One region of the Desulfocurvus sp. DL1XJH-121 genome, then DNA from elsewhere that is predicted to be linked to it. Evidence: riboswitches for the same ligand, from Rfam matches in the RefSeq annotation. Region 1 holds a riboswitch; each other region holds the start of a gene.

Evidence for each region. A riboswitch is a leader RNA that binds a small molecule or an ion and turns the genes downstream of it on or off. The one in region 1 is predicted to bind cobalamin.
Region 2: it holds a riboswitch for cobalamin, as region 1 does, so the genes downstream of both, metE (5-methyltetrahydropteroyltriglutamate--homocysteine S-methyltransferase) here and ACYYG1_RS03950 (ribonucleoside triphosphate reductase) in region 1, are expected to answer to the same signal.
Region 3: it holds a riboswitch for cobalamin, as region 1 does, so the genes downstream of both, ACYYG1_RS06915 (sirohydrochlorin cobaltochelatase) here and ACYYG1_RS03950 (ribonucleoside triphosphate reductase) in region 1, are expected to answer to the same signal.

Annotation. Positions count from the first base shown of each region.
Region 1 covers NZ_JBTVWW010000004.1:3,563-13,985, reverse strand. Annotated here, with positions in the region: gene ACYYG1_RS03975 (Fur family transcriptional regulator) at 1-144, opposite strand, end outside; gene ACYYG1_RS03970 (sensor domain-containing diguanylate cyclase) at 360-1,661, shown strand; gene ACYYG1_RS03965 (DMT family transporter) at 1,666-2,562, opposite strand; gene ACYYG1_RS03960 (insulinase family protein) at 2,601-5,486, opposite strand; gene ACYYG1_RS03955 (hypothetical protein) at 5,608-5,850, opposite strand; gene ACYYG1_RS03950 (ribonucleoside triphosphate reductase) at 5,996-8,059, opposite strand; cobalamin riboswitch at 8,232-8,405, opposite strand; gene ACYYG1_RS03945 (VgrG-related protein) at 8,609-9,925, opposite strand; gene ACYYG1_RS03940 (HD domain-containing protein) at 10,140-10,423, shown strand, end outside.
Region 2 covers NZ_JBTVWW010000011.1:103,984-114,406, reverse strand. Annotated here, with positions in the region: gene livM (high-affinity branched-chain amino acid ABC transporter permease LivM) at 1-985, opposite strand, end outside; gene ACYYG1_RS09790 (branched-chain amino acid ABC transporter permease) at 969-1,880, opposite strand; gene ACYYG1_RS09785 (branched-chain amino acid ABC transporter substrate-binding protein) at 1,950-3,089, opposite strand; gene ACYYG1_RS09780 (ABC transporter ATP-binding protein) at 3,116-3,880, opposite strand; gene metE (5-methyltetrahydropteroyltriglutamate--homocysteine S-methyltransferase) at 4,600-6,876, opposite strand; cobalamin riboswitch at 7,004-7,191, opposite strand; gene ACYYG1_RS09770 (zinc ribbon domain-containing protein) at 8,064-8,738, opposite strand; gene qmoC (quinone-interacting membrane-bound oxidoreductase complex subunit QmoC) at 8,795-9,976, opposite strand; gene ACYYG1_RS09760 (FAD-dependent oxidoreductase) at 9,989-10,423, opposite strand, start outside.
Region 3 covers NZ_JBTVWW010000007.1:99,651-110,073, forward strand. Annotated here, with positions in the region: gene mgtE (magnesium transporter) at 1-784, shown strand, start outside; gene ACYYG1_RS06870 (YqaE/Pmp3 family membrane protein) at 997-1,155, shown strand; gene ACYYG1_RS06875 (protein phosphatase CheZ) at 1,212-1,988, opposite strand; gene ACYYG1_RS06880 (PilZ domain-containing protein) at 2,012-2,527, opposite strand; gene ACYYG1_RS06885 (NIL domain-containing protein) at 2,568-3,005, opposite strand; gene ybgF (tol-pal system protein YbgF) at 3,044-3,964, opposite strand; gene ACYYG1_RS06895 (PLDc N-terminal domain-containing protein) at 3,961-4,182, opposite strand; gene lspA (signal peptidase II) at 4,186-4,689, opposite strand; gene ileS (isoleucine--tRNA ligase) at 4,732-7,560, opposite strand; gene ACYYG1_RS06910 (hypothetical protein) at 7,704-8,108, opposite strand; cobalamin riboswitch at 8,441-8,645, shown strand; gene ACYYG1_RS06915 (sirohydrochlorin cobaltochelatase) at 8,790-9,689, shown strand; gene ACYYG1_RS06920 (FecCD family ABC transporter permease) at 9,694-10,423, shown strand, end outside.

The sequences.
Region 1 (10,423 bases):
CTTCTTGACCATGTTGTACAGGTCCTCGGAGGCGAGATGCCCGTCGTCGCGCAGGAACACGTCCAGGATCAGCCTGCGCTGGGGGGTCATCTTGAGGCTTTTCTTGGCGAGATAATCTGCAAAAACGCCCTGCGGCTCCTTCATGCGTCACGCTCCATGGGTTTTGCTACATTTATGCGGGGCAAGCATCCGTGTCAAGAAAAGGGCCCCCGGCGGCCCCTCCAGCCCCCCGCCGCGCCAGGAAATCCGCCGCCCGGGAAACCGGTCCGCCCCGGCCACGGAACCTTTGGGGGAAAACCTCATTGACACACCCTTGTAAAACCGTGCTAACCATGTCCAAATTCCCTCAGGAGTTGCTCATGATCTTAAGCGACGCCCCCGAGAAACGGACCACCGTCCTCTTCGCCTGCCCGGACTCGCCCGACGACAGCCTCCCCGCCCTGCAGGGCGTCGCGGAATCGGTGCTGGTGGCCCGCGACACCCAGGCAGTGCATGGGCTCCTGGAATCCTGCGCGGCCAGGGCCGTGTTCCTGGACACCGCCCTGCCCGGAAGCCACTGGCAGGACCTCACCCTCCGGCTCAAGCGCCTGGACCCGGACCTGCCCGTGATCCTCACCGCCCGCGAGCCCCGCAAGCGCGATCTCGTGGCCGGGCTGCGCAGCGGGGCTGACCTGTTCCTGCAGCGCCCCCTGGACGCGGAATCCCTGCTCGGGGAAGCCCTGCCCCTCATGGCCCGGGCCGAGGAAACCCGTTTCCACAGACAACGCCAGACCACGGCCGCAGCCATCCTGGACGCCGCGCCCGCGCCCATGGTCATCACCGACGGCCAGCGCCTGGACTACCTGAACCCGCCCATGCTGCGCATGGCGGACGGCGGGCGGGGCGCCCGCCCCAGGACCTGCGAAGAGATGGAGCGCCTGATGCCGCTGACGCGCATCCATGCCGTGGACGAACACTCCGAATTCCCGTGCTGGATACGCGCGGCCCTGGAGAATCCGGGCCAGGAACACCTGGTGCGCCAGGGCAACGGGTCGGGCCGGACCTTCCTCATGCGCACCGCGCCCGTGGAGGGCTTCGCGGGCAGGTACAACATCAGCTTCACCGATGTGACCAGCATCGAAAACGAACGCCGGCTCTTCCACCGCCTGGCCAACACCGATCCCCTCACCGGCGTCTTCAACCGGCGCAAGTTCCTGGAGGAGTTGGAAGCCGAGATACGCAGGGCCAGGCGCTACGGCTGCGACCTGTCCATGATCATGATCGACATCGACGACTTCAAGGCCGTCAACGACAGCCTGGGCCACCAGGCCGGGGACATCGCCCTCTCGGAGCTGGCCGCGCTGCTGGGCGCGCACATCCGCTCCATGGACGTCCTGGCCCGCTACGGGGGCGAGGAGTTCGCCCTGGTCATCCCCGAGACCGGGCTGGACGGCGCCCTGTACATGGCCGAGAAGCTGCGCGCCAGGGTGGAGGAGAACGCCTTTTCCGTGGCCCCGGGCATGACCTGCTCCATGGGCGTGGCGGGCTTCCACGAGGAGGACTCGGCCGCGTCCCTGCTAAAGCGGGCCGACCAGGGCCTCTACCGGGCCAAGGCCGAGGGCAAAAACCGCGTGGGCGCCTGCCTCTGCGTGGTCCCCCGGCGGAACAGCCAGCTGGCCTGACCCCTCAGCCCTGGCGCAGGAACAAAAGCGCCGTGCCCCCGAAGGCCACGAGGGCCCCGACCACGGCCCGCGCGCTGGGCCTGTAGCCCTCCAGCAGCACCACCAGGGGAATCATCATCACCGGCTCCAGGGCGATGAGGGTGGCGGCCACGCCCGTGGCCGTGTGCTGCACCGCCACCAGGGACAGCCAAACCCCCACGAAGGGCCCCATGAAGACCCAGAGCACGGCCATCCGGAAGACCCTGGGGCCGCTGCGTAGGATCGCCAGAGGATTCTCCAGCCTGCGGCCCAGGGCCATGACCACGTAGAACACGGCCGTGGCCGTGACCATGCGCACCAGGGTGGCGAAGAGCGGCGAGGTGTCCAGGCTCATGCCCTGCTTGGCCAGAATCAGCCCGGCGGCCTGGGCCAGGGCCGCCAGCAGCCCGTGGACCACGCCCTTGAGGGGCACCCGGGCCAGGGTCCCCCCGCCCGAGGGCAGGCGCTCCAGGGTCACGACGCAGACGCCCAGGGTGACCAGGGCCACGCCGCCCATGGCGCGCGGCCCCAGGGTCTCGCCCAGGAACAGGTAGCCCAGCACCGCCGTCATGGCCGGGGCCAGGGAAAAGAGCAGCACGCCCAGGCGCGCGCCCACCAGGGTGTAGCAGGAATAGAGGAACGAATCCCCCAGGGCCAGGCCCACGATCCCCGAGGCCGCCAGCCAAGCCACGGCCTCCGGGGACAGCCGCGACCAGCCCCCGGCCAGCACGCAGCTCGCCAGGAGCATCAGGGTGGCCAGGGGCAGGCGGATGGTGTTCAGGCGCAGGGCGCCGATGCGCCTGCCCAGGGCGGAACTGATGAAGGACCCCAGGGTCCAGAGAACGGCCGTGGCCAGGGCCGCGGCCTCACCGACGAACGGCATGCGCCCTCCGCAGGAAGATTCCGGTTATATGGGATCGACTACAGGACCCGCGTGCGCGTGCATTCCAGCCCGGCCTTGTCCAGGGCCTCGGCCGAACCCAGGACCACCACGTCGCCCGAGGGCAGCAGCGGCTCCATGAGCGCGCCCAGGTTCCGGAAGTCCGCCAGCCCGGCGTCCAGGAGTTGTGCGCGCATGGCCGCGCGCACCTCGTCGGTGTCGCCCGTGAGCCCGCGCAGCAGAGCGGTGTAGCCCTGGGCGTCGGGCAGCAGGTAGGGATCCACGTCGCCCACCGCGCCCACCACGCTCTTCTCCAGCTCCGACGCGGGCATGTCCAGCCCGGCCAGGTAGGGACCCAGGCCGTCGAAGGCCTCCAGGGTGCCGGTGACGGCCGGGTCGCGGTAGGAGACCAGGGACAGGGTGCCCGCGAAGCGGTCCAGGACGCAGAAGGCTCCGTAGGCGCCGCCGCGCACGCGCACGTGATCCCAGAGGTAGCCCATGCGCGCGTGCTTCACGGCGGCCAGGTGCGCGCCGCTGAAGGCGTAGCCCGCCGCCGCGAGGTCCACAGTCTTGCCCACGTAGTTGACCTGGGCGGGCAGGGTCAGGCCCTCGGCCCGGGGCAGGCCCTGGGGGACGCGGGACGCGGCGGGCGCGGCCGCATCGGGCAGGGCCCCGGCAAAGGCCGGGAACAGCCGTTCAACAGTGGCGCAGTCCCCGGGGTCGGCCGTGAGGTTCAGGACCAGGCCGCCCCGCCGGACCACCAGCCCGCGCAGGGTCTCCAGGCACGCGGCCACGGCGTCCCAGTCCTTCTCGGCCAGGGCGGCCAGCTCGCGCAAGGCGGCGAGCGCCCGCACCCCGCCCATGCATTCGGCGGCCCAGCCGGCACCGCCCGAACGCGCGCGCAGGCGCGAGAGCACCAGCATGTGCCCGGCGGGAATCAGGCGCTGCTCCAGGCGGGCCTTTTCCTCGGACAGGATCTGGCGGAAGCGCTCGCGGTCCGTGATCCTGGCGTCCAGGAGCACGTCGCGCAAAATGTCCAGCATCTCCCCTGCGTTGGCGGCCATGGCCTTGCCGCGCAGGAGCAATTGCTCCACGGCCGGGCCGCCGCCCAGGGAGGCGGAGGTGAAGGTTTCGTGCTCCAGGCCGCCGGTCTTGCGCGCGATGCGCATGGACAGGTCCGCGAAATCCTCGCGCGAGGTGCCCGTCTCGAACAGGGCGCGGCCGAACAGCGGCACCAGGGGCAGCAGATCGTCGGGCACCACCGAGAGGTCGAAGCCCGCGTCCACGTAGACCACGCCCCGGGTGGGGATGTCGTGCACCAGGGCCCGGGCCTCGCCCGTGCGCGAGGGGATCCGCCGCTCGCCCCCGGGCAGGTCCGCGATGCCCAGCTGCGGGATGGTGGCCACGGCCTCGAGGGCGTCCGGGGCTTCCTGGATGCGGCGCAGGGCCTCGGCCCGCCGGGCGACCTCGTCCCGCTGGGCCTGGTCCATGCCGGCCAGCAGGGCCGTGAGCGCCTCGCCCTCCTCGGCCTCGCGCCGGGCGGCCAGGTTCGCGTCCGGGGTCAGGACCACGCTCACGCGGTGGGCGTTGTCCACCAGATGCGCGGCCACGAGGTCCGAAAGCACGGGCTCGCCCGCCGCGAGGCGGGCCTTGAGGGCGGCCAGGGGCGCCTCGAAGGCCAGGGGCCCGAAGGGGTCGCCGCCGTAAAGCCAGGAGGTCAGGCTCTCCAGCATCAGGGACAGGCCGCGCGGGAAGCGGCCCGTGTTGTTCTCGCGCAGATCGAATTCCACGCTGTTCAGGGCGGCCTCCACCATGTCCGCGCCGAAGCCCTCGCGCGCCACGCGCGCCAGGGTCTCGTGCAGCAGGGCCTCGGCCCGCTCCAGGTCCTCCGGGTCCACGCCCTTGAGCCCCAGGGAGAAGAACTGCTGGCGCAGCTCGTTTTCCAGGCCCACGCCCGCCAGGTCCTCGCCCAGGCCCGACTCCATGAGCGCCCGGCGCAGGGGGGACGACGGCAGGCCGATAAGGGCCTCCTCCATGATTTCCAGGGCCAGGGCCAGCTCGCGGTCCGTGGTCTCGGGCAGCAGCCAGTTCACCGTGAACATGGCCCGGCCGTCCTCGCCGCCCGCGAAGCTGTGCTCCGCGCGGCGCGGCTCGCTCCAGGCGGGCTGCAGGCCCACCTCGGAGTCCACGTCCAGGGCCTCGTAGCCCGCCAGGGCCTCCTCCAGGATGCGCAGGCGGTCCTCCTCGGGATCGTCGCCGTAGAACCAGAAGCGCGCGTTGGAGGGATGGTAGTAGGTTTCGTGAAAGGCCTTGAAGGCCTCGTAGGTCAGGGAGGGGATCACGCGCGGATCGCCGCCCGAGTCCAGGCCGTAGGTCACGTCCGGGAACAGCTCGCGCTGGGAGCGCTCGTGGAGTACGCCGTCGGGAGAGGAATACGCGCCCTTCATTTCGTTGAAGACCACGCCCTTGCGCGTCAGCGGGCCGTCGGGCCCGTCCAGTTCGAAATGCCAGCCTTCCTGCTGGAACACGGTCTCCGGGATCAGGGGGTGGAACACCGCGTCCAGGTACACGTCCACCAGGTTGCGGAAGTCGCTCAGGTTGGCGCTGGCCACGGGATAGCAGGTCTTGTCCGGGTAGGTGAAGGCGTTGAGGAACGTCTGCAGCGAGCCCTTGAGGAGCTCCACGAAGGGTTCCTTCACGGGATACTTGTCCGAGCCGCAGAGCACGGAATGCTCCAGGATGTGGGGCACGCCCGTGGAATCCGCGGGTGGCGTGCGGAAGGCCGCGCCGAAGACCTTGTTCTCGTCGTCGCAGGCCAGCGACATGAGCTCCGCGCCCGTGGCCCGGTGGCGCCAGAGCCTGGCGCGGCAGCCGATTTCCGGGATGTCCCGTTCCTCTGCGAGAACGAATCCATGCATCTCGCGCATCCGTAACCTCCGCCGCCCGGGGCGGCCTGTTGGCTGTTTGTTCGCTGTCAGGGGGTTCAATACACGAGCCCGGCCGCAAACAGAACCCCCCGGGATCGGGGGGCGGCGGCCGGAAGGGAGGCTAGTCCGAGGAGTTGCCGTTCACGGGCGCGCGCTCCACGATGTCGCGCACGGCCTCCAGGGACCGGCCGCGCTCCGTGGCCAAGCGCTGCCACTTCTTCTTCTCGCGCTTGACGTGCTCCACGGTGTGCAGCAGGTCGCGGATGATCTGCGCGGGATACCCGTGGGTGGCCTTGCCGCCCAGGGCGAGCTCCTCTTCGTTGCGCTGGCGCAGGGCGTCCAGTTGGCTCGCGCTCAGGATCATGGTTTTCTCCGCGTCCATGGGCTGTTGCAGGCTGCTTCCGACTCGGTAGTCCTGTCCGCTTGTACCTTCTTTCCGAGGCGGCATCCAGCGCGGAAACCGGGGCCAAAAAAGAAGGGGCCGGGCGCGAGGCCCGGCCCCGAAGACGCTACGCGCCGCAGCACAGCGTGTTCATGGCGTATTCCTTGCGCTCCTCGTACTCGGCCTGCTTGCCCTTGTTCCAGCGGCTCACCGGTCGGTAGTAGCCCACCACCCGGGTGTAGACCTCGGCGGGTTTGCCGCAGGTGGGGCACTCGAAGTGCTCGCCGTACAGGTAGCCGTGGTCCTCGCAGATGGAGAAGGTCGGCGTCAGGGAGACGTAGGGGATCTTGGTGTTGGTCATGGCCTTGATGAGGAAGCTCTTCACGCTCTGCTCGTCGGGCGCGGCCTCGCCCACGAAGGAGTGGAACACCGTGCCGCCGTTGTACATGGTCTGCAGCTTGTCCTGATGCTCCAGGGCCTCGAACACGTCGTCGGTGATGCCCACGGGCAACAGCGTGGAGTTGGTGTAATAGGGCGTGTCCCCGCCCGCGGCCGTGATCTCGCCGTACAGGGCCTTGTCGATCTTGGCCAGGCGGTAGCAGGTGCCCTCGCAGGGCGTGGCCTCCAGGTTGTAGAGGTGCCCGGTCTCCTCCTGGAAGACCACCACCAGCTTGCGCAGGTGGTCCAGCACCCGGCGCATGAGGCGCGTGCCCGCCGGGGTCTCGATGCCCTTGCCCAAGAGGTTCTGGCAGGCCTCGTGGCCGCCGATGACCCCGATGGTGGAGAAATGGCCGTTGAAGCCATTCTTCAGGTAGCGGCGCGAATACGGGAACATGCCCGCCTCGAAGTTGGCCGTGACCATCTTGCGCTTGAATTCCAGGGAATCGCGGGCCAGCTCCGCGTATTCCGTGATCAGGTCCAGGAAGTCCTCTTCCCCGTGGGACAGGTAGGCCAGCTTGGGCAGGTTCAGGGTCACCACGCCGATGGAGCCCGTGAGGTCGCCGGAGCCGAACAGGCCGCCGGTCTTCTTGCGGATCTCGCGCAGGTCCATCTGCAGGCGGCAGCACATGCTGCGCACGTCCTCGGGGTTCAGGTCCGAGTTGATGAAGTTCTGGAAGTACGGGGCCCCGTACTTGGCCGTCATCTTGAGCAGCAGATGGCCCGCCTCGCTGTCCCAGGTGAAATCCTTGGTCACGTTGTAGGTGGGGATGGGGAAGGAGAAGATGCGGCCGTGGGCGTCGCCCTCAAGCATTACTTCCAAAAAGGCCCGGTTGATCATCTCCATTTCATGGGCGTACTCGCCGTAGGTGGAATCCTGAAGCTTGCCGCCGATGATCACGGCCTCCTTGGCGATGTGCGCCGGGGGCGTGAAGTCGAAGGTGAAGTTGGTGAACGGGCTCTGGCCGCCCCAGCGCGAGGTGGTGTTCAGGTTGAAGACCAGCTTCTGCATCTGCTGCTTGAGGTACTCGTAGGACAGGCCGTCGTTGCGCACGAAGGGCGCGAGGTACGTGTCCACGTTGTTGAAGGCCTGGGCCCCGGCCCACTCGTTCTGCAACGTACCAAGGAAGTTGACGATCTGGCCGCAGGCCGCGTCCAGATGCTTGGCCGGGTCGGAGCAGCAGCGGTCGCGCAGGTTGAAGCCCTCCAGCAGCAGGTCCCTGAGGCTCCAGCCCGCGCAGTAGCCGGCCAGGCCGAAGGACAGGTCGTGGAGATGGAAGTAGCCGTGCTCGTGGGCCTGGCGCACCTCCTCGGGGTACTTTTCCAGCACGTAGCGCGCCTGCACGCTGCCCGCCATGTGCAGGATCAGCCCCTGGAAGGAGTGCACCATGTTGGAGTTCTCGGCCACACGCCAGTCCGAGGCGTCCAGGTAGGTCTCGATCATGGAGCGGATGTCCAGGTAGGCCTCGTCCTGGTTGCGCAGCTCGCGGCGCTTTTCGCGGTAGATGATATAGCGCTCGGCCACCTTGTACAGGCGGTTCTCCATGAGCACTTCCTGGACCATGTCCTGGACGTGCTCCTGCTCGGCCGTCTCCATCCCGGCCAGCTTGGCCTCGACCTTTTTGGCCAGGCGTTTGGCCAGCAGCGGGTCCTTGATGCCGCTGCCCTTGAGGCCCTTGAAGATGGCGTCTCCGATCCGGTCCGTGGACCATGTTTCCAGGCGCCCGTCGCGCTTGAGAATGTGTGTCGGCATGTGTGCTCTCTCCGGATACGGCGCCCCGCGCGACGGCAACAGCCGAAGACGCGATGCTGGGCACCGAAACGCTTCGCCCCTGGCTCCTTGATGCGGCGGTACCGCCCGGGGCCACGGGTATGTGTTTTTGGGATTCTCCTTCGTTCCTGCCGCGGCATCCTCGTGCCGCGGACGGAAGGAATAGCTCCAGGCAAGGTCTTCTGGCTCTCCCCTGCCGATCCGCCTTCCCGCCCGGCGGGCAGTGGCGCGTGGATCGGCGAGCGCGGGGGATCACAGCGGCGGGACCGCTCCGGATTCGCACCGGATTCCCTTTTCAGGCTCAGCCACCTGGAGAAGTCGATCAACGTTTGGAAAGATACCAAAAGACCCGGGCCGGTTCAACGGGCGGTTTTGGCCGAGGAGCGTCGTGCGGAACGGGCCCGAGCCCTCGGAAGGCGCGCCATCAGGGGCTCGGACGGCAGGCGAATCCGGAGCCAGCCGTTTCGATAAAAATTTTAATACACTGATTTAATTGAAAATAAACCCAAAGACAGAAGGACGGCCGCACGCCTAGACATTGGAGTCGAACAGGGAGTCCGCGCCGCCGTCCAAGAGGGTCAGAGCGGCCTTGAGCTCACCGGAGAAGCGGGACCGCACCGCGCCACGCACCCGGTCCGAGGAGGAGCCGAACTGCCCGGCCCGGTCCGCGTACACGGCCTGGATCAGGTTCTTGTCCGCTCCGGGGGCGTCCATGCCGCCCACGGCCTCCAGGGCCTTGGCGAAGATGCGCGCCGAGCCCGTGGCTCCGTGCTGCACGGCCGTGGACCACAGGACCTGGGCCACGGCCTGATGGCGCGCGGAAAGGTCCACGCCCGTCAGGTCCGCCACCTTCCTCAGGGCCGGAAGATAGTGGGTCTCGCGGATGAACTCGTGCTGCATCTCCGCGAAACGCGAAGGCTCGTCGTGGGCCAGGGTCTTCCAGGCCGAGGGCATGGGGCCGCTCTTGGAGCCGGTGTCCGCGGGCCCGGCGGCGGCCAGGCGCTGGGCCATGTCCGGGGCCTTGTGCTGCAAAAAGGACAGGAAGCGGTCGAAGGTCCCGGCCTTGGAGGAAATCTGGTAGATGCCATAGGAGGTGCCGCCCACGCGGTCGAAGCCCACGGCCCCGGGTTGGCCCCCGGACTCGAAACGCGCCGAAAGCTGGCCGAAGGGGTCCCTGGCCGCGCCCGCGCCGTAGGCCTTGTGCGCCAGGGCGGCCTTGGCCGTCTCCAGGGTGCGCGGGGCCGCTGGGGCGGAAACCGGGGCCGGTCGCGAAGCCAGCTCCACGCCGGGGGCGGCTGCGGGCAGGACCTCGGGCGCGGCCGGGCGCACCGAGGCGAAATGGGCGGCCGCCGCGGCCTGTTCCAGCCGGGGCGCGGGCTGGGCGGTCTGTTGCGCCTGGGCCATGGCGTCCTTGACGGCCGCGCCTTCCTGGGCCTGGGTCCGCAACAGCTCGGCGATGCGCGCCATGTCCATGCCGCCCGGGGCCGGGCCGCCCGGGATGAACGGCAGCCCCGAGCCGGAAAGCCCCAGCATGCCCAGACCGCCGCCGTCCTGGTCCTTGGCGCCGGAGATGGCGTCCATGAGCATGTTCATCTCGCTCATTTCGGTCATCTGCGCCGCGTCCACGCCGCTCATCTGGGCCATGAACTGGCCGCCCAGGGAGAACTGCGTGGCCAGGTCCAGGGCCTCGCTCCCGCCGCTTTGCAGAGCCCCGCGCAGCATGTCCGCAAAGGCCGAGGCGCTCCCCGGAAGGGAAGGCAGGCCCATGGCGGACGCGCCGCCTTGCCCCGGGGACTTGCCCCCGGCGGACTGGATGGCCGACAACAGCTGGATGGGATTCAGGTTCACGTGCGCACCTCGCGGCTCATATTGCGGGGGCCGCGCCGTCGAAATTTTGGCGCACGGCACCCCGCGCGAGGGTGAAAAGCAGAAAGCGTGCCACCCCTCCGCAAGGCCCGCCGCGCGGTAGACGCCGATAGAATTTGCCCTTTTCGCGGGGATGCATATACTGGGGGCGTGCCGGAGGCGCGGGCAAAACCTTCGGCTTCCCAAGGAGGGACGCATGCTGAGCAGAGACCAAGCCCTGGACCTGATCAAGGCCCAGAACCCCGAACCGCACATGATCAACCACGCGCTGCAGAGCGAGGCCGTGATGCGCGCCCTGGCCAAACGCCTGGGCAAGGACGCGGACCTCTGGGGCCTGACCGGGCTCGTGCACGACCTGGACTATCCCATGACCAAGGACAACCCGTCCCGCCACGGGCTGGACGCCCTGGACATCCTGGGCGACGGCCTGCCCCCCGAGGCTTTGCACGCCATCTCCGCCCACAACGAGGAATGCACGGG
Region 2 (10,423 bases), on a different contig from region 1:
TCTCCGGAGAGACGAAGCGCATACGCGCGGCGAAGAACGCCCCGGCCAGGCCGCCGAACACCGCGCCCATGGCGTAGGCCAACAGCTTGAGCTTGAAGGTGTTCACGCCCATGAGCTCGGCCGCGGTCTCGTCCTCGCGGATGGATTCCCAGGCCCGGCCGATGCGCGAGAAATTCAGGCGATGCACGGCCACGATGGTCACCACCACCAGGGCCAGGATCACGTAGTAGACGTAGGTCAGTTTCTTCAGCCAGATGTGCTCCAGGCTGAAGCCGTCGGCGAAGCTCAGCCAATAGATGCCCGGGGCCTTGACCCCCAGGATGCCGTTGGGGCCGTTGGTCAGCTCCATCCAGTTGTTGAGCACCAGGCGCACGATCTCGCCGAACCCGAGGGTGACGATGGCAAGGTAGTCCCCGCGCATGCGCAGGGTGGGGTAGCCGATGATGCACCCGGCCAGGGCGGCCAGGGCCGCGGCCGCAGGCAGGCAGAGCCAGAAGGGCGCGCCGAAATGCACGGACAAGAGGGCGTAGGTGTACGCGCCCACGCCGTAGAAGGCGATGAAGCCGAGGTCCAGCAGGCCGCACAGGCCGATGACGATGTTCAGCCCCAGCCCCAGGCAGATGTAGACCATGACGTTGATGGCAACGTCCTGGGCGTAGCGGTTGGTGAAGAACGGCAGGCAGAAGGCCGCGGCGAAGCACAGGATCCACCAGGCCCAGACGGGGACCGTGGACAGGCTTTGCTTCAGGGGGTCCGCCGCGGCGGCCACGGGCCTGGTCACGGGGGCGAACACGCCCGCCTGCTTCATCTGGTGCAGGGCCAGGAGGATGCCCGAGGCCACGATGACCACGCCCCAGACCTTGAGGCTGTCGGCGTACGTCAGGGTGCCGTCGGCGTGGACGCCCATGAGCGGCCACAGCAGCACGTAGAACCAGGCCATGGCGATGGCCCAGGTCAGCCAGGTTTTCTTAGACCCTCGTATCATCGACGTTCTCACCCATTATGCCCGTAGGCATGAAGTAGAGCACAGCGATGAGGATGATGAATGCCCATACATCCTTGTATTCGCTGGAAAGATACCCCGCCGCCATGATCTCCACCATGCCGATGACGAAGCCGCCGATCATGGCCCCGGTGATGTTGCCGATGCCCCCGAGGACGGCTGCCGCGAAGGCCTTGATCCCGGGCACGAAGCCCATGTCGTAGCGCACCGAGCCGTAGTACAGGCCGACCATGATGCCCGCGGCGGCGGCCAGGGCCGCGCCCAGGGCGAAGGTGATGGAGATGATGCGGTTGGAGTTGATGCCCACCAGGGAGCTCATGACCTTGTCCTGGGCCGTGGCGCGCATGGCCGTGCCGATGCGGGTCTTGTAGACCAGGGTGTTCAGCCCCAGCAGCAGGGCGATGGTCAGGCAGACGATCATGATCTGCATGTAGGAGAAGTTGATGAGTCCGAAATCGAAGCCCCCCTGGGCGAAGGCCGTGGGGTAGGCCTTGTCGTACACGCCCTGGGTGAGCATCAGCCCGTTCTGCAGAAAGATGGACATTCCCAGCGCGGACAGCAGCACGGACAGGCGCGAGGCGTAGCGCAGGGGCTTGTAGGCCACCTTTTCCACGGCCATGGCCAGCATGGCGCAGTAGCCCATGGTCAGCAGCAGGGAGCCCGTGAGGCAGAACCAGGGGTGGGTCTCCATGTAGCCCATGGAGGCCAGGAAGGACAGGATGATCACGCCCATGTAGCCGCCCGCCGCGAAGAACTCGCCGTGGGCGAAGTTGATGAGCTGGATGATGCCGTAGACCATGGTGTAGCCCAGGGCGATGAGGGCGTAGACCCCGCCCAGGGTGACGCCGTTGATCAGCTGTTGAACGAAATATTCCATGTCCGGTTCCTATCCGCCTGGCGTGGTGACGGTCGGCGGGGGCCGGGGCCCCCGCCGGTCGTCGGTTTGCTAGTAGGTGCTGTTGGTGGCCGGGTTCCAGAAGTTGATGAACTTCCCGCCGTCCACCTTGCGGATGATGTAGTTGGAGCCGGAGTCGCCGTTCTTCATGAACTTGATGCGCTTGGTGGCGCCGTCGTAGTCCATGCCCAGGATGGCGGCCTTGATCTTGCCCGGGTCGGTGCTGCCGGTCTCCTTGATGGCCTTCAGGGCCACGTAGGCGGCGTCGAAGGCGTAGCCCGAGTACGCGCCGGGATCGGGGAAGCCCTGGGCCTTGTAGGTGGCCAGGAACTTCTTGTACAGGGGCCGCTCCTTGTCGATGAACCCGAAGGTCAGGTACATGCCTTCGGCGGCTTCCTTGGCGATTTCGATGAGCTGCGGGTGGTACACGGCGTCCTGGCCGAGGATGGCGGCCTTGATGCCCATGCGGCGGGCCTGGATGGCCATCAGTGCGCCGGTGGATGAGTTCTGCAGGCTCATGTAGAAGACGTCGGGGTTGGCCTGCTTGACCTTGGTCAGCACGGCGGAGAACTCCTTGTCGCCCTGGTTCACGTGGTCGTGGCCCAGGACCTGGAGCCCGGCCGGGGCGGACTTCTTCTCCACGTTGTCGGCCATGCCCTGGGAGTAGGTGGTCTTGTCGTCGATGATGTAGATGGACTTGGCCTTGAGGTAGCCGGTCATGAAGGCCATGGCCACGGTGGACTGGTCGTCGTCACGCCCGCACACGCGGTACATGTGCTCCAGCCCGCGCTCGGTGACCTTCTCGTTGGTGGAGGCCGGGGTGAGCATGGGGATGGATTCCTCGTCCAGGGTCTCGGACGCGGGGATGGTGGCCGAGGAGCAGTAGGCGCCCACCACGAAGGACACCTTCTCGTTGATCAGCTTGTTGGCCGCGGCCACGGCCTGGCGCGGATCGCACGCGGTGTCCTGGGGAAAGAGCTCGATCTTGTCGAAGCCCGGGACTCCGCCCTCGTCCTGCACGACGGCGATGGCCGCGCGCACGCCGTTGGCGATGTCGTTGCCGTCGGCGGCGTAGGGGCCGGTGAGCGGGCTCATGGAGCCGACCTTCAGGGTCTTGGCCATGGCGGTCCCGGCCAGGGCCAGGGTCAGGGCCATGGCAGCCGCAAGGGAAACAGCGACCAGTCTCTTCATAGCGATCCTCCTCTGATTAAAAACCATTATTGTCCCAGGTAGGCCTCGATGACCTGCGGGTCACGCTGCACGACCTCGGGGGTGCCTTCGCTGATCATCACGCCGTGGTCCAGGACCACGATGCGGTCGCAGATGCCCATGACCACCTTCATGTCGTGTTCGACCATCAGGACGCTGATGCCGTGCTTCCTGATCTTGAGGATGTAGTCCATGAGTTCGCTGCTTTCCGCTGGGTTCATGCCCGCCGCTGGTTCGTCCAGGAGAATGATCCTGGGCTCGGAAGCCAGGGCCCGGGCGATCTCCAGGCGGCGCTGGTGGCCGTAGGGCAGGTTGGAGGCCACCTCGTCGGCGTAGGCCTCGACGCCCATGAAGGCCAAGGCCTCGCGGGCGCGGTCGCGGATGGCCCGCTCCTCGGCCTGCTGGGACGGGCTGCGCAGGATGGCGCCCACCACGCCCTTCATCGATCGGCAATGCTGGGCCACCATGACGTTTTCCAGGGCGGTCATGGCGGTGAACAGGCGAATGTTCTGGAAGGTTCTGGCTATGCCGGCCTTGAGCACCAGATGCGGCCGAAGCCCGAGAATGCTCCCGCCGCCAAAGGCGACAGCGCCGTCGCTGGTTTTGTAGACACCCGTTATGACGTTGAAAATAGTGGTTTTTCCGGCGCCGTTGGGGCCGATGAGCCCCACGATTTCACCGGGGCGGACGTCGAAGCTGACATTGGACAGGGCTTGAAGCCCGCCGAAGTTCACGCAGACGTCGGAGAGAGTAAGCTCACAAAGCGTTTGCATAGGAACTGAAGGCTTATTTGAAATTCTTGTTAAAATCAAGAAACAAGGCGTTTTTCCGGGGGGCTGGGAGGCCTTTGCCCCCTACGCAGAATGATGTTCACGGCCCCGGGAGACTCTCCCCGAGCCGCCTTGGCCCTGGCTTGGTGCCGGTCCTTTTGATATGTCAGTTTTGCCAATTCAGTTTCAATTCTATATGTACATTTTTGTTTATTTCAGAAAAATAATTATTGCAGTGAGTTGCTGACGCTGTGCGTAAATCCTGCCGCGAGGAAGAAAAATCAGGAAAAGCATAAACAGAACGATCGTCATTATTACCTCGAAAATGGGCGTAGGCTTCGGTTTTTCTGTCGCTTTTCCGATCGAAAGGCCGTTTTGCGACGGGGAAACAGAACGACATCCCCGGCCGGGCGCAAGGCCTGGGGACGCGAAAGCGGAAAGGTTCCGAGGTCTCGTTCGGGCCGGAATAAGGTCAAAGCCGGGGCGTTTTTGGGCGAGATTCGTGTGTAGGGGCGTTGGTTTTTGCGCCCGGAAGGGGGATAGGCTTGCGCAAAATCGGGTTCGAGAGGTGCGAAAACCGACCTCTGGCGCAAAAAAATCGGAGCTGATTTGCGGGCGCGGACGTGGAATTTCCAATCCCGTCCAAGGCCGGACGGACTCCAGAAAGGGGCCTGGCCGCCGTGAAAAACGGGCCCGATCCGCCATGGACCGGGCCCGTGCGTTCAGCTTGGGCCGTGTTCCGTGCGCAGTTTTTTGGCGGCTGCGACCATGTTTTTCAGGGACGCAGTGGACTCTGCCCAGCCCCTGGTCTTCAGCCCGCAGTCGGGATTGACCCACAGGCGCTCCGCGGGAATGACCTCCAGGGCCTGGCGCAGGAGGTCCAGAATCTCCTCCACGCCCGGCACGCGCGGGCTGTGGATGTCGTACACGCCCGGGCCGATGTCGTTGGGATATTCGAACTCCTCGAAGGCCGAAAGCAGGTCCATGCCGCTGCGGCTGGCCTCGATGCTGATGACGTCGGCGTCCATGCGCGCGATCCATTCCACGATGGAGTTGAATTCGCTGTAGCACATGTGGGTGTGGATCTGGGTGGCGTCGGCCACGCAGGCGGCCGTGACTCGGAAGCAATCCACGGCCCAGCGCAGGTAGGTCTCGTGCTCCGCGGCGCGCAGGGGCAGGCCCTCGCGCAGGGCTGCCTCGTCGATCTGGATGATCCTGATGCCCGCCTTTTCCAGGTCCGCGACCTCGTCGCGCATGGCCAGGGCGATCTGGGCGCAGACCTCGGCGCGGGGCATGTCGTCGCGCACGAAGCTCCAGTTGAGGATGGTCACCGGCCCGGTGATCATGCCCTTCATGGGCTTTGCGGTCAGGCCCTGGGCGTAGGTGATCCAGTCCACGGTCATGGGCTCGGGCCGGGACACGTCGCCGTAGATCACCGGGGGCTTCACGCAGCGGCTGCCGTAGCTCTGCACCCAGCCGTTCCGGGTGAAGCAGAAGCCCTTCATCTGTTGGCCGAAATACTCCACCATGTCGTTGCGCTCGGGCTCCCCGTGCACCAGCACGTCCAGGTCGAGCCCCTCCTGGCGGTCCACCGCGTCCTTGATGAGGCCGCGCACGAATTCGGTGTACGCGGTCTCGTCCATCTCGCCCTTGCGCCGGGCCAGGCGCGCGCGGCGGATGTCCGGGGTCTGCGGAAAGGAACCGATGGTGGTGGTGGGGAACGGGGGCAGGCCCAGGGCCGCGTCCTGCACGGGCTTGCGCGCGGCAAAGGGCGATGTGCGCGTGCGCATGGCCTCGTCCACCCTCGCCGTGCGCGCCCGCACGGACGGGTCGCGCGTCAGCGGGCTGGCCGCGCGGCGGGCCAGGGAGCGGCGGGTGGCCACCAGGGCCTCGTCCGCGAGGCCGCCCGTGGCCGCGCGGGCCAGCAAGGCGGTCTCGCCGCATTTCTGCACGGCGAAGGCCATCCAGTCGCGCAGTTCCGGGGCCAGGGCGGATTCACCGTCCAGGTCCACGGGGCAGTGCAGCAGGGAGCAGCTTGTGGCCGCCAGGACCCGCTCCTCTCCGATCCTGTCCATGGCCCTGCGCAGGGCGCCCAGGGAGCGGTCCAGGTCGTTCTTCCAGATGTTCCGCCCGTCCACCAGGCCCAGGGACAGGCAGCGTCCCTCGGGCAGGGTGTCCAGGACCTCGTCCAGCTGGCCCCGGCCCCGGCAGAGGTCCACGTGCAGCCCGTGGCAGGGCAGGGACTGAGCCAGCTTGAGGTTCTCGCCCAGGGGCCCGAAGTAGGCGGCCAGCAGCAGGTGCGCGCCTCCGGCCGCGTCGTGCAGCAGCGCCCAGGATTTGCGCAGGGCCGTGCGCGCCTCCGGCCCAAGGTCCGCGCAGAGCACGGGTTCGTCGATCTGGATCCAGGGGCAGACCTCGGCCAGGGCCGCCACGGCCTCGGCGTAGACCCGGGCCAGGGGCAGCAGATGTTCCCAGCGGTCCGCGCCCTGGGGCGCCTTGGCCAGGGAGAGGAAGGTCGCCGGGCCCACGAGCACGGCCTTGGGCCTGTGGCCCAGCTCCGCCGCGCGGCGGGCGTGGTCAAGGATGCGGGTGTCCGCCATGGCGTAGCGCGGGATCTCGTCCAACTCGGGCACGATGTAGTGGTAGTTGGTGTCGAACCACTTGGTCATTTCCATGGCCGGGACGCCCCCCTGGGCGTCGCCCCGGGCCATGCGGAAATACGTGTCCGTGTCCCGGGCCTCGCCGGGCAGGCCGAACCGCCGGGGAACCGCGCCGACCATCATGGCCGTGTCCAGGATGTGGTCGTAGAGGGAAAAGTCGCCCACAGCCACGAGGCCCAGGCCCTGTGCGGCCTGCAGCCGCCAGGCGTCCTCGCGGATCAGCGCGGCCTCAGCCTCCAGGTCCGCGGCCGTGGTCTCGCCGCGCCAGTGGGCCTCCAGGGCCCGTTTCAGTTGGCGGTCCTTCCCGATGCGGGGAAAACCGAGCACATGTGAGAGCATAGTCCTTTCTCCTTGTACTGAAGTTCGTACCAGGAAGCAGGGGACCACGCGGGGGGAGAGAGCGCAGCGAAACCGGAGCCGATGCTCCACCCGCCGGACGCCGCATCCACCACCTGTACGCGAGGTAGCCGAGCTTCTCAGGCAGGGCGTCTTCTGGCTTCCGGCCCCATGGTCCCGCAGCCTTCCCGTCCCGGGGGACAGTGACTGCGGGGGGATAATGCCGGTTACAGCGGCGCGCCCGCGACGGATTTGCACCGTCTTCCGTTTCCTGCCTGTATCAATATATTGAGATATCCTTATATTAGGATTTTTGGGGTGTCAAGTTGGGGGGAGGGGGAGGGGGAATTGGAAAAGCAGAGGAAGTGTAGTTGGTTCGGTGGGTTTACGTGGGGGTGGGGCTTGTTGTCGTGGTGCAAAATCAACGGTTCCCTCCCTCCCCACCCGCCGCGTTCCCTCGCGGGTAGGGCGTGGGTTTGTCGAGAATGAGGGGAGGGAGGTGATGCGGCCGCGCCCCATGCGGGTGCGGGGGGCTCCGCTTTTCTGATTACCATCACAGCCGCTACGCCCCCCGCACCCGCATGGGGCGCTGGGAAGTCGCGGTGGTGCGGTCCCTTAATGATTCTTCCCCTCGTGTCGCGGCACAGGTGATGCCGCCCCGTCGCACGAGCCCGGCTCCGCTTCGTTGATTACCATCACAGCCGCTGCGCCGGGCAGCGCGCCGGGGGTTGGGGAGCTGGCGGGGCAGCATCGCAAATAGCATGGCACCATGGGGCCAAGTATGATCATAGCCTGCGGCCCCATCTCCTTCGTCAGGTAGGATACCTCTTCTTTATTCCCGTCGCGTTCTCGGAGCGGGAGGCTCTCCGCTGGTGCCCCAGCGCGTGGCGCGGGAGAGGGGTGCGACCGCCTGGATGCAGGCCCGCCTCTGCGGGCAGCCGCGCGGCGGGACAAATCCTCGAAGGGAGCGCGCCTCTCCCGCGCCACGCGCCCGCAGCACCACAACCCCTCCCCCAAAACCACCCCATCAAACCTGTTGCGGAACGCGGCGGGAGGGCGGGAGGGCACGGTTGGTTTTGCGCTACAGCAGACCGACTGTCTCGTGTATACCATGCTTTCGCCCCACAAACGCAAGAAGCCCCGGTCCATTCGGACCGGGGCTTCGATGCTTTCCACACTCACATTATACTCTAGAACCCGAAGCTGTCCCCGCCGGAATCGTCGGTGCCGAAGCCGAAGTCGGACGAAACCTCGCCCGGAGTGTCCTGGGCGGCGGCGTCGGCCGAGGCGGCCGGGGCGGCGGCGCCGCCGTCGCCGGCAGCGGCCGTGACCACGCCGTGGGCGATGACCTGCTCGATCTTGGCGATGAGGTCGTCGACCTTGCCGGTCACGGAGTCGATCTTGCCCTCGGATACGGAGAGCTTCTTCTCGCCTTCGCCCAGCTGGGCCTCGTAGGTGGTGACCTTGGCCTCGGCGGCCTTGAGCTTGGACTGGGCGTCGGCCAGCTTCTTCTCCAGGTCGGAGATCTTGGCGGCCTGCTCGGCGTTCTTGTCCTTGGTGCCCTTGAGCTCGGCCACGATGGCGGACACCTGGGCGGTGACGTCCTCGGGCAGCACGGGCACGGACACGTGCTGGCCGAACTGGTCGGCCTTGCCCGCGATGTTGATGAGCTCGGGGTTCTGCTCGTAGATCCAGGCCTTGGCGATGGCCTCGGCGAACGGCAGGCTCGCGCCGTCGATCTCAAGCTGGGTCATGTAGCCGAGCATGTCCTTGATGGCGGCCATGTTCGAGTCCTTGTCCTCGCCCGTGAGGTACGCGGCGAAGGTGCCCATGGAGAAAACCTTGCGGTCGGTGCTCTCAGCCATTGTATTCTTCCTCCTGTTCCGTAAGGAAATGATTTGTCCTGTTCACGAGTGCCGGGCTAGCCCAGGGGCACACGGCCGATGTAGCGGGCGTAAACCAGGGCCACGGTCCTGTAGATCAGGTGGCCCAGCTTGGACCAGGGCAAGTAGGCGAACAGCATCCACACCGCCACCAGGTGACCGAAGTACACCGGGTAGGCCAGGGTGGCGACGCCCAGAAGCCGCAGCAGCTCGGCTCCGATGCCCGTCAGCGCGATGACCCAGATGAGCCCCAACAGATACCAGTCGTAGTAGTTGGACTTGGTCTTGGAGTCGTCCAGGTTCATGCGCCTGCGCGTGAGCTTGGTCAGGCCGATGAGCATGGCGATGGCGCCCGCGTTGGCCAGGAGCTTGACCGGGTTCAAGAGGTGCATGGGCGTGTGGCCCATGGGCGAGATGAATTCGATGACCTTGCCGCCCCAGTGCCCGAAGGCCACCAGGCCGGTGACGATGGCCAGGGCCACGAAGCTGTAGAACAAGAACAGGTGGCCCTTGAAGCGCTCCTCGCTCTGGATGTCGTTTTCGTCGCCTTCGCAGTCCTTGAAGTTGGTGTGCTGGCCGATCTCGTTCAGCAGAACGTCCTTCACGCAGTCCACGATGCAGGGCTTCTCGTGGGCACCCACGTAGTAGGTCCCGCCCGTGCTCGTGAACGACTTGATCAGCTTGGAGCAGCCGATGACGAAGGTCGCCACCATGAAGAAGAAGGTCAGGCTCATGATGGGGTCGATGGTGTAGTCGCCCGGGAAGATCTTGCCGAACACGATCTCCCCGTCCGGGATGGTCAGGCCGGTGGTCAGGTACCACACGAACAGCCACAGGACCGCCGGGATGGCCACCAGGATGGGCAGGTACTTGGACGAGCTCATCCACTTGCCGATGACCGTGGGCGAAACCAGGGACCGGTAGGCCATGTTGCGCAGGGCGGCCAGCAGGTCGCCGGGCTTGGCGCCCCGGGGGCAGAGGTCGGAGCAGGTGCCGCAGTTGTGGCACAGCCAGATGTCGATATCGTTGACCAGCTTGTCCTTCAGGCCCCACTGCGCCCAGATCATCTCCTTGCGGGGATAGGGGGCGTCCGCCGGGGACAGGGGACAGGCCACCGAGCAGGTGGCGCACTGGTAGCACTTTTTCAGGGATTCGCCCCCGACCTCCTGCAAGTCCCTGATGAACTGCAGATCAGGTTCGATCCGAACAGCTTTCGACATGGGTATCTCCTCCTAGTAGCCCTTGAACGGGTTGGGACCCTTCTCGAGGATCATGTCCATGAACTCTTCGATCATGCCGGGCAGCTTGTCGTACTCGTCGATGGCGACCTGGTACTGCTCGACGCGGTCGGGTTCCACACCAAGGCGCTCAAGGGTCTCGGCGATGTTCTCCTTGCGGCGGTTGCAGATTTCCGAGCCCTTCACGAAGTGGCACTGGTAATCGTCGCCGTACTTGCAGCCGAGGAGCATCACGCCGTCCACGCCCTTGCTCATGGCGTCGGCGACCCAGATGGCGTTCACCGAGCCCAGGCAGCGCACCGGGAGGATGCGCACGTAGGGGCTCCAGGACTTGCCGCGCATGGCGGCCATGTCCAGGGCCGGGTAGGCGTCGTTCTCGCAGGCCAGGATGATGACCCGGGGCCCGTCCTTCTCCATGTCGTCGGGGAC
Region 3 (10,423 bases), on a different contig from region 1:
CCTGATGCTGGCCCGGCCGCGCATGCCCCTGCGCGAGATGCTGGAGACCCAGCAACTGGTGACCACCACCCCCGACGTGGACCAGGAAGAGGTGGCGCACGTCCTGTCACATTACAACTTCCTGGCCCTGCCCGTGGTGGACGCGGATGGGCGGCTCCTCGGCGTGGTCACCCACGACGACGTCATCGACATCATCCACGAAGAGGCCAGCGAGGACATGTTGGGCATGGTGGGCGCGGGCCAGGACGAGACCGTGGACACCCCCTGGCTGCGCTCGGTGGGCATGCGCCTGCCGTGGCTGGTGGTCAACGTGGCCAACTCGGTGCTCGCTGCCCTGGTGGTGCACCACTACGAGGGCACCATCGCCCAGATCACCATTCTCGCGGCGCTGATGCCCATGGTGGCGAACCTGGCGGGCAACGCGGGGCAGCAGTCCCTGGCCGTGATGATCCGCCAGTTGGCCATGGAGGGATGGGACGCCAAGCGCGCCTGGTTCGCGGTCTGGCGCGAGTCGCGCATCGGCGTGGTCAACGGGCTGGCCATGGGCCTGCTCATCCTGCTGGGCGTGGTCGTCTTCACGGGCAAACCCATCCTGGCCGCCGTCATGGCCCTGGCCCTGGCCCTGGACCTTGTGGTGGGCAGCGTGTCCGGGGCCATGTTCCCGGTGGTGCTGCGCATGCTCGGCCGCGACCCGGCCCAGGCCTCGGCCATCTTCCTGACCACGGTGACGGACACCATGGGCTTCCTGCTGTTCCTGGGCCTGGCCAAGATGTTTCTTTTGTAGCCCTAGGCTGCCCACAAACGCACGATCGCTTCGTTGCTGCGAAAAATGCAAACCTTCGCGTATTGGAATACGCGTCGGTCTTGCATTTTCCTTGCGCCTTGCGCTCGCACATTTGTGAACAGCCTAGGACGCTTTTCGATTCTACGCGGGCTGTCCCGGACCCGGATTTTCGCGTATGCTGTCCGCAGCATGAACCCGAAACCGGAGGCCGTATGGAACTCATCCGCATCATCATCTCCGTCCTGGTCCCGCCCCTGGGGGCCTTTCTCAAGGTCGGCCTGGGCCTGCACTTCTGGCTGAACCTGGTGCTGACCCTGTGCGGGTACGTGCCGGGGCTGGTGCACGTCATCTGGCTGCTGGTCAGGAAATGAAAAAAGGCCGCCCCTCCCGCGCGGGAGGGGCGGCCTGAAAGCCGGAAGGGGAGCGGCTACAGCCCGAGCTGCGCCAGGAGGTCGTCCACGTCGGCCTGGGAGGTTCCCTCGGACGGGCCTTCGAGCTTGGAGCCCTTGACGGCTTTGCCCTTTTCCAGGGCCTCCAGCTTCTGCTGGGTCTCCTTCTCGATGTCCTGGTCGTCCTTTTCGGGTTCCTGGTCGCGCACGCGGACCTTGAGGCCCGTGCTCATGTAGACGTTGAACACGATCTCCTCGATGCTCTTGAGGGCCGTGATGATCTTCTTGATGCGCTGGCCCGTCAGATCCTGGAAGGAGAGGGCGGTCATGATCTCCATGAGATCCTGCTGGTTGCGCTTGTTGAGCTCGATGAGTTCGTTGACGTTGTCCTTGCTCGCGCCGCCCGTGCGGAACTGCTGCAGCACCTCGCCCACGTTGATGACGCGCTGCTGGTGGGCCTCCACGATGTCCATGATGGCCACGGTGGCGTCCTCGGTGGACTTGAGGATGGCGTCCAGCTGGTCCGAGGCCTGGTTGATGAGTTCGTTGGTCTGCTCGGGCTGGGGCAGGCCCTTGGCCACGTCCTCCTTGGTCTTGTTGATCTCCTTGTAGATCTTCTCCAACCCTTCGCGCATGTCGTCGTTGACCTTGCGGAAGAATTCCCCTTCCTTGAGGGCGCGGGTCAGGGTCTTGGAGAGCACCTCCGAGATTTCCTTTTGCACGGCCTCCAGGAGGATGGCGTCCAGGCCGCCCACAACCTTTTTGGTGATGTCCTGGACCAACTGGTCGATCTGCAGATTTTCCGCGGGAGTCATGACTGGCGTCCTTGTCTTGAGGCCTATGTGGCCCATTTGGTTTCGCGTATGCGGGCTCGCTGTTCCTGAAACACGAAACCCACCAGGGCCTCCAGGTCCGCTTCGCGGACCCGGGTGAAGGTCACGGGACGTCCCGGCCCCGAATCGGCCGGCTCCACCACGCCCACCACCGAGGCCACGCGCAGGGGAAACTGATTCAGCACCAGGGCGAACTCAAGGGCGTCGCCGTCCGCGAAGTCTCCGGTGGTGGCGAAACGCAGGCCGTCGCCGCCCACCTCCACGACCTCGACCTCCGCCGCGAACTCGTCCTCCAGCCTCTTCTGGTTCAGGAGGCTGATGACCGTGTCCAGCTTGGCGTCCAGGGAAACCATGAAGTCCGTCACGGCCTGGGACAGGCCGCCCGAGGCCAGATCCGGCCCCGCGTCGCCCTCGGCCAGGGCCGGGTTGTCGTAGGCCAGGGGCAGGGCGTCGCGCGAGGGAGCGGGGCGCACGTAGGCCCGCACTCTGGTCTCAACCCGTGCAAAGCCTTCGTCGTCCATGGTTCCCTCCGGCAGGCCGCCCGAAAGCAGCGATCCGCGGTTAGTCGTTTTCCTCTAACTGCACCACCATGGCGTTCACCGGGCAGACCCTGGTGCACATGCCGCAGGCCGTGCATTTTTCCGAGTCGAACTCCACCTTGCGCGTCACCGGGTGCACGTGCAGGGCCTGGCTGCGGCACAGGGCCGTACAGACGCCGCAATCGATGCACGAATCCTCGTCGCGGAATATCTTCTGGGCCACGTGCTCGACGCGGATACCCTGTTCCTTCAGGTAGTTGACGCCCTTGCGGTAGTTGTCCTCGGTGCCCGTGAGCTCCAGGGTCATGCGGCCTTCGCCCCGGGGCAGGATGTGCGCCTGGAGGATGTTGAAGGTCAGGTCGAAGAGCCGCGTGAGGTTGCACATCACGGGCCTTCCCGAGCGCTCGGGCGGGAACTTGAGGTAGACTATCTTGCGCTGGGCCTTGATCACGTCCTGCATGGATTTCTCCGGCCCCCGGATGCGGGGGCCCGTTCGTATTACTTCACTTGTTTGAGGATGGTGGCCGCGCGCTTGCCCTCGGGGGCCTGGGGGAACTGCTTGACCACGTCCTTGAGCAGCAGCTTGCCCGCCTTGACCCGTCCCAGGCGCATGAACGAGATGCCCTGCTTGAGGAGTGCGGTGGGGTATTTGGTGCTCTTCTTGTACTTGTCGATGACCACCTGGTACTTGAGGACCGCCCGCGCGTAATCCTTCATCTGGTAATAGCACTCACCCTGCCAGAAGAGGGCGTTGGGAACAAGCCTGTGCTCGGGAAACGAGGACACGAACTCGTCCCACAGGGCCACGCCCTGGCGGTAGTCGCTGGCCTCGAAGGACGAGCGGGCGCTCTTGTACAGGGTGGAGGCGGCGTCCGCCGTGACCTGGGCCGCGGTCTGGTCCGGGGCCGAGGCGTTGGGGGTGTCGGCCGCGGTGGAGCTTTCGCCGGCCGGTCCGGCCTCGGGGCCTCCGGGCAGGGTGGCGTTGACCCCGTCGGGCTGCGGCTGGGCCGCCGGCGGAATCATGCGCTCGGCGCGGATGGCCGCCAGGTCCACGTCGGCCCCAAGCTGCGAATTGAGGCGCTGCCAGCCGATTTTCACGTCCTTGACGTCCTCGCCCAGGGTATCAAGGGCCTTGGCGCCGAGGTCCATGCCCTCGTGCACGCCCGCGACGTCCTTTTGCAGGGCTTCGAGCTCGCTCCTGGTCTGGGCCAGCTCCTGGCGCATGCTCTGCACCTGGGCCCAGAGATCGGCCTTTTCCGAATCCACCTGGGTCGCCTGCTCCACCTTGCCCTCGAGTTCGTCGATGCGCAGTTTCTGCTCGTAGACCCGGTTGTCCAGGGTCCGCACGTCCTCGGGTTTCACGCAGGCCGTAAGAACGGTACAGGCGGCCAGGGCCGCGAATATGAGTATGCGTTTCATGTCGTTTTCCTTGCTCTGGTCCGTCCCCAGCCCAGGTAGGCGATGCCACCCGCGAAGGGAATGAAGACTATCACGACCAGCCAGATCATCTTTTCCTGGACGGTCGGGAACTCACGCCAATAGGCATGCCAAATACCCCAAAAAGATATGCCGAGGCAAATGATGGTTACGGCCAGGACGACCAGGAACCAGGGGGGCAGGTCGGCAAGTATCTGCACGGTCTACTCCTTGGGGCGCCTGCGCTGCCCGCGATCCGTGATGTAGAAGGAGATCAGCAGGAGGGTCACGCCCACGCTGATGCCCATGTCCGCCACGTTGAAGGCGGGCCAGTGCCAGCCGCCCGCGAAGAAGTCCAGGAAATCCACCACAAGGCCCAGGCGCACGCGGTCCACGAGGTTGCCCAGGGCCCCGCCCAGGATCAGCCCCAGGCCCGTGGCCGAGAACCATTCGCGGGCCTGCCCGCCGCGGATGAGGTGGATGACCACGAAGCTGGCCGCCAGGGCCACGGCCACGAAGAACGGCCGCTGCCAGGAGATGTCGTCCTGGTTCAGGAACCCGAAGGCCGCGCCCCGGTTGAGCACGTGCACCAGGTTGAAGAACCCGGGGATGATCTCCACGCTCTCGTATTGCGCCAGGGACGCCTGGACCCAGAACTTGGTGCACTGGTCCAGGACGAGCACGATGGCGGCCAGGGACAGGGGATAGGTGAAGCGCGAGCGCGTCATCGCATCCCCCGGAGCCTTGGTCCTCGCTGCATGGCCGTCTCCCTAGTCCGCCGTGCCCTCGGCGCGCAGCACGGCCGCGCAGCGCGGGCAGACGTCGGCGTGGTCCGCGTCGCTTCCCAACTCCTGGCTGTACTTCCAGCAGCGCTGGCACTTCTCGCCCGGGGCCACGGCCACGGCCACCTTCAGGCCGTCCACTTCCTCGCTCTCGAAGGCGTCGGCGGGGGCGTCGGCCAGGGGGGCCAGTTCGGCCTTGGACACGATGCAGATCTCTTCCAGGTCCACGCCCCGGGCCGAGAGGTCGTCCAACAGCTCCTCGCGGGCGTAGAGCGTGACGTGGGTGTTCAGGCTGTGGCCCACGGTCCCGGCCTTGCGCACGGGCTCGATGGCCTTGGTGACCTCGGCGCGCACGTCGGCCACGGTCTCCCAGCGCTGGCGCTCGGCCTCGGGCAGGAGATAGGCCTCGTCCATGGCGAAGCGCATGGCCAGCACCGTGGGCACGTCGGGCTTGATGGCCTTAGGCAGGTGCGAGAAGGCCTCCTCGGCCGTGAAGGTCAGTATGGGCGCGATGTCGCCGATGAGCGTCAGGGCGATCTGCCAGAGGGCGGTCTGGGCGCTCTTGCGCTCCACGGAATCCTGGGCGGACACGTACAGGCGGTCCTTGACGATATCCAGGTAGAAGGCCGAGAGCTCCGTGACGCACATGTTGTGCAGGGCGTGGTGCACGCGGTGGAACTCGAACTCGTCGTAGCCGCGCAGCACGCGCTTGTGCACGCCGTTAACCAGGGTCATGGCGAAGCGGTCCAGGGGCAGCATGGCCTCCGGGGACACGGCGTTCACCGCCGGGTCGAAGTCGCCCAGGTTGCCCAGGAGGTAGCGCAGGGTGTTGCGGATGCGGCGGTAGGCGTCCACCAGGCGCGAGAGGATGTCGTCGGAGATGCGCACGTCGTCCTGGTAGTTCACGCTGGAAACCCACATGCGCAGGATGTCCGCGCCGAACTTGTCGATGATCTCCTGGGGCGCCACCACGTTGCCCACGGACTTGGACATCTTCTTGCCCTCGCCGTCCACCACGTAGCCATGGGTCAGGACGTTCTTGTAGGGTGCCACGCCGCGCGTGCCCACGCTGGCCAGCAGCGAGGAGTGGAACCAGCCGCGATGCTGGTCCGAGCCCTCGAGGTACATGTCCGTGGGGAAGGACAACTCCGGGCGCTTCTCGGCCACGGCCGCGAAGCTGGTGCCCGAGTCGAACCAGACGTCCAGGATGTCGTCTTCCTTTTCCCAGTGGTTGCCGCCGCAGTGGGGGCAGACGAGGCCCTGGGGCACCACGTCCTCCATGGGGGCCTCGAACCAATAATCGCAGCCGCGCTCATGGGTCTCGAACCTGTCCACGATGCCCATGACCCAGTCCTTGTCGAACCATGCCTCGCCGCAGTCCTTGCAGAGCAGGGCAACGATGGGCACGCCCCAGGTGCGCTGGCGCGAGATGCACCAGTCCGGGCGGAATTCGATCATGTTGTGGATGCGCTCGCGGCCCCAGGCCGGGATCCAACGCACGTCGTCGTTGATGGCCTTCAGCGCCTTGTCGCGCAGGCCGTTCTCCTCCATGGAGATGAACCACTGGGTGGTGGCCCGGTAGATGACGGGCTTCTTGCAGCGCCAGCAGTGGGGGTAGGAGTGGGAGAGGTTCTCCCGGGCCATGAGACGGGAAAGCTCCGTGAGCTTGGCGATGACCGGCTCGTTGGCCTCCTCCACGCGCAGGCCCGCGAAGAATTCCACGCTGTTCAGGTAGCGGCCCTGGTCGTCCAGGGGCGAGAGCACGTCCAGGCCATACTTGAGGGCCATCTCGTAGTCCTCGCGGCCGTGGCCCGGGGCCGTGTGCACGCAGCCGGTGCCCGCCTCCAGGGTCACGTGGTCGCCGAGAACGAGCACGGACTCGCGGCCGTAGAAGGGATGGGAGGCCTTGAGGCCCTCGAAGGCCTCGCCCTTGGCCTCTGCCACCACCTTGGGGGCGTCCCAGCCGAACTTCTTGGCGCAGTCCTCGAGGAGGCCCTGGGCCAGCAGGAAGTATTCGCCGCAGACTTCCACCAGCACGTAGTCGAACTCGGGGTGCAGGGCCACGGCCAGGTTGGACGGCAGGGTCCAGGGCGTGGTGGTCCAGATGACCACGTAGGCCTTGGCCGGGTCCACGGCCGGGGCGACGTCCTTGAGCTTGGGATCGTTCAGGGGGAAGCGCACGTAGATGGAGGGCGAGGTGTGGTCCGCGTACTCCACCTCGGCCTCGGCCAGGGCGGTCTGGCAATCGTTGCACCAGTAGATGGGCTTCTTGGCGCGCACCACCGAGCCCTTGCCCATGAAATTGCCCAGCTCGCGGGCCGTGGCGGCCTCGTACACGGGCTTCATGGTCAGGTACGGGTCGTCCCAGGTGCCCAGCACGCCCAGGCGCTTGAATTCCCCGCGCTGCACGTCCACCCATTTCTCGGCATAGGAACGGCAGATCTTGCGCACCGTGAGGGCGGGCAGGTCGGTCTTGCCCTTTTCGCGCAACTCCTGGGAGACCTTGTGCTCGATGGGCAGGCCGTGACAGTCCCAGCCGGGCACGTATTCGGCCTTGGTCCCGGCCATGTTGCGGGACTTGACGATGATGTCCTTGAGCACCTTGTTCAGGGTCGTGCCCAGGTGGATGTGGCCGTTGGCGTAGGGCGGGCCGTCGTGCAGCACGTAGCGGTCCGCGCCCTCGTTGGCTTGGACCATGGCCCCGTAGGCGTCGATCTTCTCCCAGAAGGCGAGGGTCTCGGGCTCGCGCTGGACCAGGTTGGCCTTCATGGGAAAGGACGTCTGGGGCAGATGCAGGGTCTTCTTGTAATCGCTCATGGTGCGGTCAAATCCTTGTAAGGAAAATGTTGGTGCGAAAGGGAGGGCACCAATTTAGTCAACTGCACCCTAAAGTCAAGGCGAGAGGGGGGGCGGCGGCCCCGGGCGGACCGTGAGGCGCGGGCTCGCGGCCCGGGGCGGCCCTAGGCGGCCATGCCGGGGAACCGCGCGCGGGAGAGCAGGTCCTGTTCCACCAGGGCCATGAGCCGCCTGGCGCAGCTCCTGGCGGCCAGGACGGAATCCGAAGGCCCGTGGGGCGCGGCGGCGTCCAAATGCAGGCGCACGCGATAGCGGGAGTCGGGCACGGGGCGCTCCAGGGCGGTGCTGTCCTGCTTGTCGGGCGCGGGCGCGACCTGCTGGCCGTGGGAGCCGCCGTAGGTCACGGGGGAGACCTTCAGGCGCACGCTGTGGGAGCCCGAAGGCGCGGCCTGGTCCGTGACCCGCGACAGGGCCTCGCGCTCCTGCGAGTCTTCGGCGCAGGTCACCGGGGTGGCGAAGGCCACGATCAGGGCCAGGAACAGAAACAGGAACAGGGGCGTCCAGCGCATGCGATCCTCTTGAAAATTGGTAAAGTTTTTCATGCGGACAGTGAAACTCACCGCGCCGCAACGGACACACGGGATCGTTTGCAACTCGCGGGCCAGGGCGCGCCGGGCCTTGCGCGGCGGACTTCCCGAGGCGAAGGGGCGGGCAGCGGGGCGAATAGCCCAACAACGGAAAGGGGCGCGAGGGACTCTAGAAATTATGAGATTTTTTTATAACTGGCTGTATTTTCAAGATATTATCAAAAGACGAGACGGACACCTCGGGTAGCCAAAAATACGACGTCCCGGATGCGGCGCGCCCCCCCGGGGCGATGACAAATCCCGCGCTTTGGCGTAAGAGGATGCTTCCTCAAGGCGGCCCGCTTGTCGGGCCAGGGAACCCGGTGCGAATCCGGGGCGGCCCCGCCGCTGTGATCCCGGCCCTTCCCGCGCGGAAGGGAGGATGTCCGTTTCATGACGCCACTGGACGCGTTAAGCGCTCCGGGAAGGCGAAACGGACTCCGGGAGAGCCAGAAGACCTGCCTTGGGGCCTGCGCTAGCCGCCGGGCGACGAGGGCATTCGTCAGGCGGGTTCGACGTTCCCCGTACATACGTCCGGCGCTTACCCGGCCCGTTCCATGGGAACGGCCGGCTCCACTCCATTGTTTCAGGCCGCCCACCTGTACGAACGCAGGAGGTTTGTCCATGCGCTTCGTCCCCGGCTTCAAAGCGGCGTCCGCCGCGACCCTGGCGCTGATCCTGTGCCTCATTTGCATCCCCGCCCTGGCTGGCCACGACGGTGCCAAGGCCCCCAAGAAGGGCATCCTGCTGGTGGCCTTCGGCACCTCCGTGCCCGAGGCCAAGGTCTCGTTCCTGGACATGCAGAAGCAGGTCGCCAAGGACTGCCCGGGCGTGCCCGTGCGCTGGGCCTATACCAGCAACATCATCCGCCACAAGCTGCAGAAGGAAGAGGGCGTGTCGCCTGATTCCGTGCAGACCGCCCTGGCCAAGATGATGGACGAGGGCTTCACCGACGTGGCCGTGCAGTCCCTGCACACCATTCCCGGCGAGGAGTTCCATCAGAAGGTCCTGTCCGTGGTGAACTCCTTCCGGGGCATCCCCGGCGGGTTCCACAAGCTCAGCGTGGGCCTGCCCATGATGACCGGGCCCGGCGACATGGAAAAGGTCGTGGACGCCATCCTGGCCACCACGCCCAAACAGCGCAAGAAGGGCGAGGCCGTGGTGCTCATGGGCCACGGCACCCACCATGCGGGCAACATCTACTATCCCGGCCTGCAGTGGTATCTGGCCCAGAAGGACTCCGACATCCTGGTGGGCACCGTGGAAGGGACGCCCAGCCTGGACTACGTGGTGGCCGAGCTCAAGGCCCGCAAGGTCAAGGCCGTGTGGCTCCGGCCCCTGATGTCCGTGGCCGGCGACCACGCGCGCAACGACATGGCCGGCGCGGAGGACGATTCCTGGATCTCCGTGCTGACCAAGGCCGGCTTTAAGGTCACCCCCGTCATCAAGGGCACGGCCGAATACCCGGCCTTCCGGGCCATCTGGGTGGAGCATCTGAAAGCCGCCCTGGCCACTCTGGACTAGCATCATGAACGGACAGGGGACGGACAGGGGGCGCCTGGGCGCCGGACACGCGCAGGCGGCCACGACTCCGCTTCTGGCGGGGCTGGGGCTGGCCTCCGTGGTTTCGGTGTTTCTGGCCTGCCTGTTCGGCCCCTTGTCCGTGCCCGCGGGCGAGGTCCTGGGCCATCTCTGGTCCGGGCTCACCGGGGGGCTGGCCGACCCGATCCCCGTGGCCGGGGTGGTGGTCCTGGACATCCGCCTGCCCCGGGCCTGCCTGGCCTGGCTCACGGGCGCTTCCCTGGCCATGGCCGGGGCCGTGTTCCAGGGCATCCTCCAAAACCCCCTGGCCGACCCCTTCACCATCGGCGTGTCCACGGGCGCGGCCTTCGGGGCCACCGTGGCCATCTTTCTGGGCATTTCAACCCTGCCCGTGCTGGCCGGGGTGGGGCTGCTGCCCCTGGCGGCCATGGCCGGGGCCGGGGCGGCGCTGACGGCGGTCATCGCCCTGGGCAGCGTGGCCGGGCGGTTGCGGCGCGAAACCGTGGTCCTGGCGGGCATCGTGGTGGCCACCTTCCTTTCGGCGCTCATCTCCCTGCTCAAGTCCCTGGACGAGGAGTCCGTGACGGGCATCGTGTTCTGGGTCATGGGCAGCTTCCAGGGCCGGGGCTGGGCCCACGTGGCATTCGTCTGGCCCTACATGCTGGCCGGCGGCCTCGCGGCCCTGGCCTGGGCCCGGGAGGTGGACCTCTTGTCCA